DNA from 2 places in the Ectopseudomonas khazarica genome. Region 1 is predicted to be linked to the other one. Evidence: predicted binding sites of a transcription regulator. Region 1 holds the regulator's gene; the other holds the start of a gene.
The links. The regulator FliA, encoded in region 1, starts transcription of late flagellar genes. The targets are predictions, from matches to a motif close to CTAAAGTTTNNNNNNNNNNNGCCGNTAA.
Positions count from the first base shown of each region.

Region 2: JLK41_RS07245 (flagellar protein MotY) is a predicted target of FliA. The motif match lies at 2,450-2,477, and genes of this name have one in related genera.

Region 1 covers NZ_CP068551.1:3,367,201-3,372,456, reverse strand. The annotation lists gene flhF (flagellar biosynthesis GTPase FlhF) at 1-586, shown strand, start outside; gene fleN (flagellar synthesis regulator FleN) at 676-1,506, shown strand; gene fliA (RNA polymerase sigma factor FliA) at 1,503-2,249, shown strand; gene JLK41_RS16060 (chemotaxis response regulator CheY) at 2,350-2,724, shown strand; gene JLK41_RS16055 (protein phosphatase CheZ) at 2,744-3,532, shown strand; gene JLK41_RS16050 (chemotaxis protein CheA) at 3,545-5,256, shown strand, end outside.
Region 2 covers NZ_CP068551.1:1,562,792-1,568,047, reverse strand. The annotation lists gene JLK41_RS07250 (argininosuccinate synthase) at 82-1,299, opposite strand; gene JLK41_RS07245 (flagellar protein MotY) at 1,478-2,413, opposite strand; gene pyrC (dihydroorotase) at 2,566-3,612, shown strand; gene rnt (ribonuclease T) at 3,609-4,283, shown strand; gene JLK41_RS07230 (bacterioferritin-associated ferredoxin) at 4,465-4,683, shown strand; gene JLK41_RS07225 (DUF5064 family protein) at 4,791-5,159, opposite strand; gene JLK41_RS07220 (DUF2288 domain-containing protein) at 5,251-5,256, opposite strand, start outside.

The DNA.
Region 1 (5,256 bases):
TAAGTACGGCGCGCAGCAGGTCGCTCTGGTGAGCATGGACAGCTATCGTATTGGCGCACAGGAGCAACTGAAGACGCTTGGGCGTATCCTTGGCGTATCGGTGACCCAGGTCGATCCCGGTCAGTCTCTGCTGCAGGCTCTGACGCCGCTGGCCAAGAAACGCGTGGTGCTGGTCGACACCGCAGGCCTGCCGGGTAACGATCCGGCACTGCGCCTGCAGCTGGAGAGCCTGGCGTCGCCACGCATCAAGTCGAAGAATTATCTGGTTTTGGCGGCAACGAGTCAGAACCAAGTGCTCAAGGCGGCCTACCATAGTTACAAGCGCTGCGGACTTTCTGGTTGCATACTGACCAAGCTGGACGAGGCTGCGAGCCTGGGCGAGGTATTGGGTCTGGCTATAGGCCAGCATCTGCCGGTAGCCTATGTGACAGACGGGCCGCGCATTCCGGATGACCTGCAGGTGCCGCGCAGCCACCAGCTGGTCAGCCGCGCAGTGGGCCTGCAGTCTGCGGAGGAGCCGAGTGAGGACGCCATGGCGCAGTTGTTCGCCGGGCTCTATCACCAGCCCGCGCAGCGCGCCGGCTGAACGGCGACGATGTTGCACCCTCTCGCGCATGAGCGCGGGAGTGAACGGCCTGATGGTCAAGTCGAAGTTAGACAAGGTGTAGAAAGAACATGGGTATGCATCCCGTACAGGTGATTGCGGTGACCGGCGGCAAGGGTGGCGTCGGCAAGACCAATGTGTCGGTGAATCTGTCCATGGCCCTGGCCGACCTCGGTCGGCGGGTGATGCTGATGGACGCCGACCTGGGGCTGGCCAACGTCGACGTGCTGCTGGGGCTCACACCCAAGCGCACCCTGGCCGATGTGATCGCCGGCGAGTGCGATCTGCGTGACGTGCTGCTGCAGGGGCCGGGCGGCATTCGCATCGTGCCGGCCGCGTCGGGCACGCAGAGCATGGTCAGCCTCACGCCGATGCAGCATGCCGGGCTGATCCAGGCATTCAGCGACATCAGCGAAAACCTCGATGTCCTGGTGATCGACACCGCCGCCGGTATCGGCGACGCGGTGGTCAGCTTCGTCCGGGCGGCGCAGGAAATCCTCGTGGTGGTGTGCGACGAACCGACCTCCATCACCGATGCCTACGCCCTGATCAAGCTGCTCAACCGTGACCATGGCATCAGCCGTTTCCGCGTCCTGGCCAACATGGCTCACAGTCCGCAGGAAGGGCGCAATCTCTTTGCTAAGCTGACCAAGGTGACGGATCGTTTTCTTGATGTCGCCCTGCAGTATGTCGGCGCCGTGCCCTACGACGAGTGCGTGCGCAAGGCCGTGCAGAAGCAGCGTGCCGTCTATGAGGCGTTCCCACGATCCAAGTGCGCCCTGGCGTTCAAGGCGATTGCTCAGAAGGTCGACACCTGGCCGTTGCCGGCCAACCCCCGCGGCCATCTGGAGTTCTTCGTCGAGCGTCTGGTGCAGCAACCGACGGCTGACAGTGCCGTATGACAGCAGCTTCTGGACTTCGTATGTACAACAAGGCGCAGGCGCAGGACTCCCAGCACCAGTTGATCGAGCGCTATGCCTCCCTGGTCAAGCGCATCGCCTACCACCTGCTGGCACGCCTGCCAGCCAGCGTGCAGGTCGATGATCTGATCCAGGCGGGGATGATCGGGCTGCTCGAGGCCTCGCGCAAATACGACTCCAGCAAGGGTGCCAGTTTCGAAACCTTCGCCGGCATCCGCATTCGCGGTGCCATGCTCGACGAGGTACGCAAGGGCGATTGGGCGCCGCGTTCCGTGCACCGTAACAGCCGTATGGTCAGCGATGCGATTCGTGCAGTCGAAGCCCGAACCGGGCGCGACGCTAAAGATCACGAGGTTGCTGCCGAACTCCAATTGAGTCTGGAGGATTACTACGGCATTCTTGGCGACACTTTGGGCAGCCGCCTGTTCAGCTTCGACGACCTCTTGCAGGATGGCGAGCACGGCGGGTTGCACGAAGACGCCGGGCACACCCACCTCGAACCTTCGCGGGACCTCGAAGACGAACGCTTTCAGGCGGCTTTGGCCGAGGCCATCGCCGGTTTGCCCGAGCGTGAACGTCTCGTGCTGGCGCTGTATTACGATGAAGAACTGAACTTGAAAGAAATCGGTGAAGTGCTGGGGGTTAGCGAGTCACGTGTGAGCCAACTGCACAGTCAGTGCGCGGCACGCCTGCGCTCGCGACTGAGTGAATGGCGCGCAGGCTGAACAGCGGCGTACTCGCAGGCGGAAGCGGTTTCTCGATTAAAGGACGTAGTTGCAAGCGCAATACGTTTGGGACTGTACGGAGGTCGACTTGGACAAGAACATGAAAATCCTCATCGTTGACGATTTCTCGACGATGCGACGGATCATCAAGAACCTCTTGCGGGACTTGGGTTTCACCAACACCGCAGAAGCCGATGACGGCACGTCGGCGCTGCCGATGCTGCAGAGCGGCAGCTTCGACTTTCTGGTGACCGACTGGAACATGCCCGGCATGACCGGTATCGACTTGCTGCGCGCCGTTCGCGCCGACGAGCGTCTCAAGCACCTGCCGGTGCTGATGGTGACCGCCGAAGCCAAGCGCGACCAGATCATCGAGGCGGCTCAGGCCGGCGTGAATGGCTACGTGGTCAAACCCTTCACCGCCCAGGTGCTGAAGGAAAAGATCGAGAAGATCTTCGAGCGAGTCAACGGCTGATGTCGGCCGCGAGGGTGCTATGGAACATGATGACTCCACGATGGGTGACCTCGAGTCGACCCTGAAAAACAACGCCCGTGACCTGGTCGATAGCCTCGAACAAGGCAATTTCGGCGCCGCGGTGCAACTGATCAACGAACTCAACAAGGTCCGTGATCGCGGGCTCTATCACGAGGTCGGCAAGCTGACCCGTGAGTTGCACAACGCCATCGTCAACTTTCAGATCGACCCGCGCATGCCGCATGCGCAGGAGCTGTCGCAGATCGCCGATGCGACCGAACGCCTGAACTACGTCGTTACCCAGACCGAGAGGGCGGCCAACCGCACCATGGACCTGGTGGAGCAGAGCGCTCCGCTGGTCAATGACCTGAGCGATGAGGCGCAGAGCCTGAGCGCCGAATGGGGCCGTTTCATGCGTCGCGAGATGGGCGCCGAAGGGTTCCGCGAGCTGGCCAAGCGCGTCGAGCTGTTCCTCGCGCGCAGCGAGCGTGACGGCGCCAAACTGTCCAATCACCTCAACGACATTCTGCTGGCGCAGGACTATCAGGACCTCACCGGGCAGGTGATCAAGCGGGTCACCCAGCTGGTGACCGAGGTGGAAGGCAACCTGCTCAAGCTGATGCTGATGGCCAGCCAGGTCGACCGTTTTGCCGGCATTCAGCATGACCACGAAGCGTTGCGTGCCGAACAGGAAAAAATAAAAGAGCCATCGCGGGGTGAAGGTCCGCAGATTCATGCCGATAAGCGTGATGACGTTGCCTCCAGTCAGGACGATGTCGACGACCTGCTGTCCAGCCTAGGGTTCTAAGGAGCACACAATATGAGCTTCGGCGCCGATGAAGAGATCCTCCAGGACTTCCTGGTAGAGGCCGGCGAGATTCTCGAACAGTTGTCCGAGCAGTTGGTCGAGCTGGAAAGCCGGCCGGACGACATGAACCTGCTCAACGCCATCTTTCGCGGTTTCCATACCGTCAAGGGCGGAGCGGGCTTCCTCCAGCTCAACGAGCTGGTGGAGTGCTGCCACATAGCCGAGAACGTGTTCGACATCCTGCGCAAGGGTGAGCGTCGCGTCGACTCGGAGCTGATGGACGTGGTGCTCGAGGCTCTTGATGCAGTCAACGGCATGTTCGGCGAGGTGCGCGAGCGCCGCGAGCCGACGCCTGCCACGCCGGAACTGCTGGCCGCGCTGGCGCGCCTGGCTGAACCGGCTGGTGCCGAGCCGGCGCCTGCGCCGGTCGTGACAGCCGCGCCGGAACCCGAGCCCGAGCCTGAGCCGGTTGCGGCTGCTGCGGCGTCCGGCGACATCACCGACAGCGAGTTCGAACAGCTGCTCGACGCCCTGGGCGATGCCCCGGCCGTGGAAGCGGCGGCGCCTGCCAGTGACGACATCACCGACGACGAGTTCGAGTCGCTGCTCGACCAGTTGCATGGCAAGGGGCAGTTCAGTGGCCCGGTCGAGACGCCTGCCAGCACCGCCGGTGCTGCCGCACCTGCGGCGGCGCCTGCCAGTGACGACATCACCGACGATGAATTCGAGGCGCTGCTCGACCAGCTGCACGGCAAGGGGCAGTTCTCCGGCCCGGCCGAAACCGCCGCGCCAGCCGTCGCTGCCAGCGAACCGCCGGCGCCTGCCGGTGATGACATCACCGACGACGAGTTCGAGTCGCTGCTCGATCAGTTGCACGGCAAGGGCAAGTTCGTACCACCGAGTGAGCCGGCTGCTCCCGCTCCGGCAGCGAAACCGGCTGCACCTGCGGCCAAGCCCGCCGCAGCGGCCAAGGCTGCTGCGCCTGCTGCGCCCGCCAAGCCGGCCGCTCCGGCCAAGGCCGAGCCCGCTGCTGGCCGCGCCGCAGCCGCGCCGGCACCTGCTGGCGACAAGGCACCGGCGGCGAGCGAAGCGGAAACCACCGTACGCGTCGACACCGCGCGCCTCGACGAGATCATGAACATGGTCGGCGAGCTGGTGCTGGTGCGTAACCGCCTGGTGCGCCTGGGTCTCAACAGCGGCGACGAGGCGATGTCCAAGGCGGTGTCGAACCTCGACGTGGTCACTGCGGACCTGCAGACCTCGGTGATGAAGACCCGCATGCAGCCGATCAAGAAGGTGTTCGGGCGCTTCCCGCGTCTGGTCCGCGATCTGGCGCGCAACCTGAAGAAAGAGATCAACCTCGAGCTGGTGGGCGAAGAGACCGACCTCGACAAGAACCTCGTCGAGGCCCTGGCCGACCCGCTGGTGCACTTGGTGCGCAACGCCGTCGACCATGGCGTGGAAACGCCGGAGGAGCGCGAGAAGGCGGGCAAGGCCCGTGCCGGTCGCGTGGTGCTGTCCGCCGAGCAGGAAGGGGATCACATCCTGCTGTCGATCACCGACGACGGCAAGGGCATGGATGCCGACGTGCTGCGCGCCAAGGCCGTGGAAAAGGGCCTGCTGGACAAGGACGCGGCGGATCGCCTGAACGAGTTCGAATGCTACAACCTGATCTTCGCCCCGGGCTTCTCGACCAAGACCGAGATTTCCGACGTGTCCGGCCG
Region 2 (5,256 bases), 1.8 Mb from region 1:
TCATCGGCCCGCTGTTGCCGGGCCCAGAATGACGAACCCCGGCGCGTGGCCGGGGTCGTTTGACACGCTGCAAGCAGTCTATCAGAGCAGCTTGCGGCCCTTGCCTGCGGCGATGCGCATGCGCAGGGCGTTGAGCTTGATGAAGCCCGCCGCGTCCTGCTGGTTGTAGGCGCCGCCGTCTTCCTCGAAGGTCGCGATGTTGGCGTCGAACAGCGAGTCGTCGGACTTGCGGCCGGTGACGATGACATTGCCCTTGTACAGTTTCAGGCGGACCACGCCGTTCACGTTGGCCTGCGAGGCGTCGATCATCTGCTGCAGCATGACGCGCTCCGGGCTCCACCAGAAACCGTTGTAGATCAGGCTGGCGTACTTCGGCATCAGCTCGTCTTTCAGGTGCGCCACTTCACGGTCGAGGGTGATCGACTCGATGGCGCGGTGCGCCTTGAGCATGATGGTGCCGCCGGGGGTCTCGTAGCAGCCACGGGACTTCATGCCGACGAAACGGTTCTCGACGATGTCCAGACGGCCGATGCCGTTCTCGCCACCGATGCGGTTCAGCTCGGCCAGCACCTGCGCCGGGCTCATGTCCTTGCCGTCGATGGCAACGATGTCACCGCCGCGGTAGGTCAGCTCGATGTAGGTGGGAACGTCCGGCGCCGCTTCCGGCGACTTGGTCCAGCGCCACATGTCTTCTTCGTGCTCGGTCCAGGTGTCTTCCAGCACGCCGCCCTCGTAGGAGATGTGCAGCAGGTTGGCGTCCATGGAGTACGGCGACTTCTTCTTGCCGTGGCGCTCGATCGGGATGGCGTGCTTCTCGGCATAGTCCATCAGCTTCTCGCGCGACAGCAGGTCCCACTCGCGCCACGGCGCGATGACCTTGACGCCCGGCTTCAGCGCGTAGGCGCCCAGCTCGAAACGCACCTGGTCGTTGCCCTTGCCGGTGGCGCCGTGGGAGATGGCGTCGGCGCCGGTCTCGTTGGCGATCTCGATCAGGCGCTTGGCGATCAGCGGACGGGCGATGGACGTACCCAGGAGGTACTCGCCTTCGTAGATGGTGTTGGCACGGAACATCGGGTAGACGAAGTCGCGGACGAATTCTTCGCGCAGGTCGTCGATGTAGATTTCCTTGACGCCCAGCGCCTGTGCCTTGGCACGGGCCGGCTCGACCTCTTCGCCCTGACCGAGGTCGGCGGTGAAGGTCACCACTTCACAGTTGTAGGTATCTTGCAGCCACTTGAGGATCACCGAGGTGTCCAGGCCACCGGAATAGGCCAGAACTACCTTTTTGACGTCCGCCATGCCATCACTCCACGGGTTGTACGGTAAAACCCGTGATTCTACTGACCCTGCCGGTCAATTTACAGAGGCGCGACAGCTTGTGATGACGAAGCGACGAGGATAAGCGGTCATTTTCCGGCCGTGGACGCCGGCGGCCACCCTCGAGCGGACTCGCGGCCCCGCCGCAGTGCCGCATGCCTCAGGAGGGCGTGCTGCCCGCAGGGTCGGCAGCCGGACTCGCCGGCGTGGTCTGTGGCGCCGCCTCCGGCACGGGCACGCGGTCCAGGCGCAGGGTCGCCCGGCGATTCCTGGCGCGGTTGGCCTCGCTGTTGTTCGGCACCAGCGGATAGCGCTCGCCGTGGAAGCGCACGGTAATCTGCTCGGCCGGGATGCCACCAGCCTTGAGATAGTCCTGCACGGCCAGCGCACGACGACGCGAGAGATCGCGGTTGGTCAGGCGATTGCCGGTGTTGTCGGCGTGGCCGTCGATCTGGAAGCTGTTGATGCTGGGGTCGGCCTTGACGAACTCGAGAACGATGTCGAGCTTGGCCCTGGCCATCGGATCCAGGTCGATGCCGCCGCCGGGGAAACCGATCTGCGCCTGGCGGATCTGGTCGAAGTTGACCGGCAGCAACTTGGCCGTACAAGCCTGGTAGTCATCGTAGGCCTGGTGAAACTTCACCGGCAGCAGGCGCACCTCCAGGCGCTCCCCACCATTGAAGGTACGGTGGCGCACCACTGGGCTGCGCCCTTCCAGCAGGCCACTGAGCAGGCGCGCGCCCTGCTCCTGCGAGGTGTTGAAAGGCACCTCGCCCTGGCCGACGCTGACCACGCCCAGGTTGATGTCCTCGCGTCCGGGCTGCCACGGCGCCGCAGCCGCCAGCAGGGTCGCCGAGCCGGCGCCCATCCAGTGTTCACGGGCCTTCAGGCGGAACGTCACCTGCTCACCGGCGCGGCGCACGAACTCGCCGCTGCCGAAGTTGCTGATCGGCTGGCTCAGGCGGCACTCGAACTGATCACCCTCGACCTTCCACTCCACCTTTTCCAGCCGGGTCTGGAAGCTGATGGCATGCGCCGGCAGGCACAGAGGCATGCCAGCCAGCAGGCTGATCAGGATGAAATAGGGCGCACGCACGGCAGGCTCCAGGGCGGTTCACGGCATTCTCTGCTGATATCGGTCAGCTGCGCGAAAACTTGACCCCCGTGCGTGATTGTCGCGTCGGCGCAAGCGCGAACAGCTGCTTTTCAGGTACCATGCGGCCACGTTTTACCCGCCTGGAAGCCTCCATGTCCGACCGTCTGACTCTTCTGCGTCCCGATGACTGGCACATCCACCTGCGCGACGGCGCGGTGCTGCCACACACCGTCGGCGATGCCGCGCGCACTTTCGGCCGCGCCATCATCATGCCCAACCTGGTACCGCCGGTGCGCAATACCGCCGAGGCCGACGCCTACCGCCAGCGCATTCTGGCCGCACGCCCGGCCGGCAGCCGTTTCGAACCGTTGATGGTGCTCTACCTCACCGACAACACCAGCCCCGAAGACGTGCGCGCGGCCAAGGCCAGCGGGTTCGTGCATGCGGCCAAGCTCTACCCGGCCGGCGCCACCACCAACTCCGACTCGGGCGTGACCAGCATCGACAAGATCTTCCCGGCCCTGGAAGCCATGGCCGAAGTCGGCATGCTGCTGCTGGTGCACGGCGAAGTGACCCGCGCCGAGATCGACGTGTTCGACCGCGAGAAGACCTTCATCGACGAGCACCTGAGCCGCGTGGTCGAGCGCTTCCCGACGCTCAAGGTGGTGTTCGAGCACATCACCACCCGTGACGCCGTGCAGTTCGTCGAGGCCGCCTCGGCCAACGTCGGCGCCACCATCACCGCGCACCACCTGCTGTACAACCGCAACCACATGCTGGTTGGCGGCATCCGCCCGCACTTTTATTGCCTGCCGATCCTCAAGCGCAACGTGCACCAGGAAGCCCTGCTCGACGCCGCCACCGGTGGCAACGCCAAGTTCTTCCTCGGCACCGACTCGGCGCCGCACGCCAAGCATGCCAAGGAAGCAGCCTGCGGCTGTGCCGGCTGCTACACCGCCTACGCCGCCATCGAGCTGTATGCCGAGGCCTTCGAACAGCGTGGCGCGCTGGACAAGCTGGAGGCGTTCGCCAGCTTCCATGGCCCGGACTTCTACGGCATGCCGCGCAACAGCGACAGCATCACCCTGGTGCGCGAAGAATGGACCGTACCGGCCAGCCTGCCGCTCGGCGAGAACAGCGTAGTGCCCCTGCGCGCGGGCGAAACCCTGCGCTGGAAGCTGCTGGAGGCCCAGGCATGAGCGAAGACAACTACGACGACGAACTGGACCCGAGCCTGCCGGCCGGCCCACGCTCGCCGATGGCAGCGCGCTTTCGTGGCTACCTGCCGGTCGTGGTGGACGTGGAGACCGGTGGCTTCAACAGCGCCACCGACGCGCTGCTGGAAATCGCCGCCACCACCATCGCCATGGACGAGACGGGTTTCCTCTACCCGGATCACACCCACTTCTTCCGCATCGAGCCCTTCGCGGGCGCCAACATCGAACAGGCGGCCCTGGAGTTCACCGGCATCAAGCTCGATCACCCGCTGCGCATGGCGGTGAGCGAGGACCATGCCCTGGGGGAAATCTTCAAGGGCATTCGCAAGTCGATCAAATCGGCCGGCTGCAAGCGCGCGATTCTGGTCGGGCACAACAGCAGCTTCGACCTCGGCTTCCTCAATGCCGCCGTGACGCGCTGCGGCATCAAACGCAACCCGTTCCACCCCTTCTCCAGTTTCGACACCGCCACGCTGGCCGGCCTCGCCTATGGCCAGACCGTACTGGCCAAGGCCTGCCAGGCTGCCGGTATCGAGTTCGACGGCAAGGAGGCGCACTCGGCGCGCTACGACACCGAGAAGACCGCCGAGCTGTTCTGCGGCATCGTCAACCGCTGGAAGGAAATGGGCGGCTGGGACGAGTTCGACCACTGATCCCCGCCTCCGTACGCGTATCAAAAAAACCGGCACCTGCCGGTTTTTTCATGCCTGGAAAATGCGCGACCTGCGCCGTTCGTCAGGAGGTGCGAGCATTCGCAATCGATCTTTGACAAGCATTCTCATTAACATTAGTATCCGATTCATCGAACAGAACCACCAAGGCGAGCCTTGCCCCATGTACGTCTGCCTCTGTGAAGGTGTCACCGATACACAAATCCGCGATGCGGTTTACGAAGGCTGCTGCAGCTATCGTGAAGTCCGCGGCTCGCTCGGCATCGCCAGCCAGTGCGGCAAGTGCGCCTGCCTGGCCAAGCAGGTCGTTCGCGAGACCATCGCCGAAGTGCAAAGCAGCCAGGCCTCCCTCGCCTACCCTGCAGGCTTCGTCGCCGCCTGACACAGGCCCCGCACACAAAGAACCGGATCTCAGCATCCGGTTTTTTATGGCCTGTGGTCAGCGAACCGCCGCGTCGGTCGACGCAGATGCCCCCCGTATCCGACGCGCTACAGACCATCACGCTCCAGGTGATCGAAGTTCACCGCATCTCCCGGCTTGGTGTGCAGCTTGGCGCGAATGTCCTCGAAGATCGCGTCGTACTCTTCGTGCTCGCGCATGATCGGGCTGTGGTTGGGGTGCAGGCCGTGCTTGGCCACCAGGCGAGAGATCACGCTGGCGAAATTGAAGGCCGTGTCGCGGTGCATTTCGAAGACTTCCTCGAAGGCCTTGCCGTCGATCTCGCCAGCCAGGCGTCCGTGCAGCATCGGGCCTTCCTGCGCGTCCTGACGCACCTCGTAGTGGAAGTCGATGCTGTAGCCGGGCTGGCCATCCAGACCAGGCAGCCTGCTGCGATGCAGATGACCGGGTTCGAACATGCTTGCTCTCCTTATCGGTTGCGCTGGCAAAGTACCGAGGAACGCGCCCGGACAGTCTAGACCGGGACCTGCAGCGCTGCCGCGCAACATTTCAGTG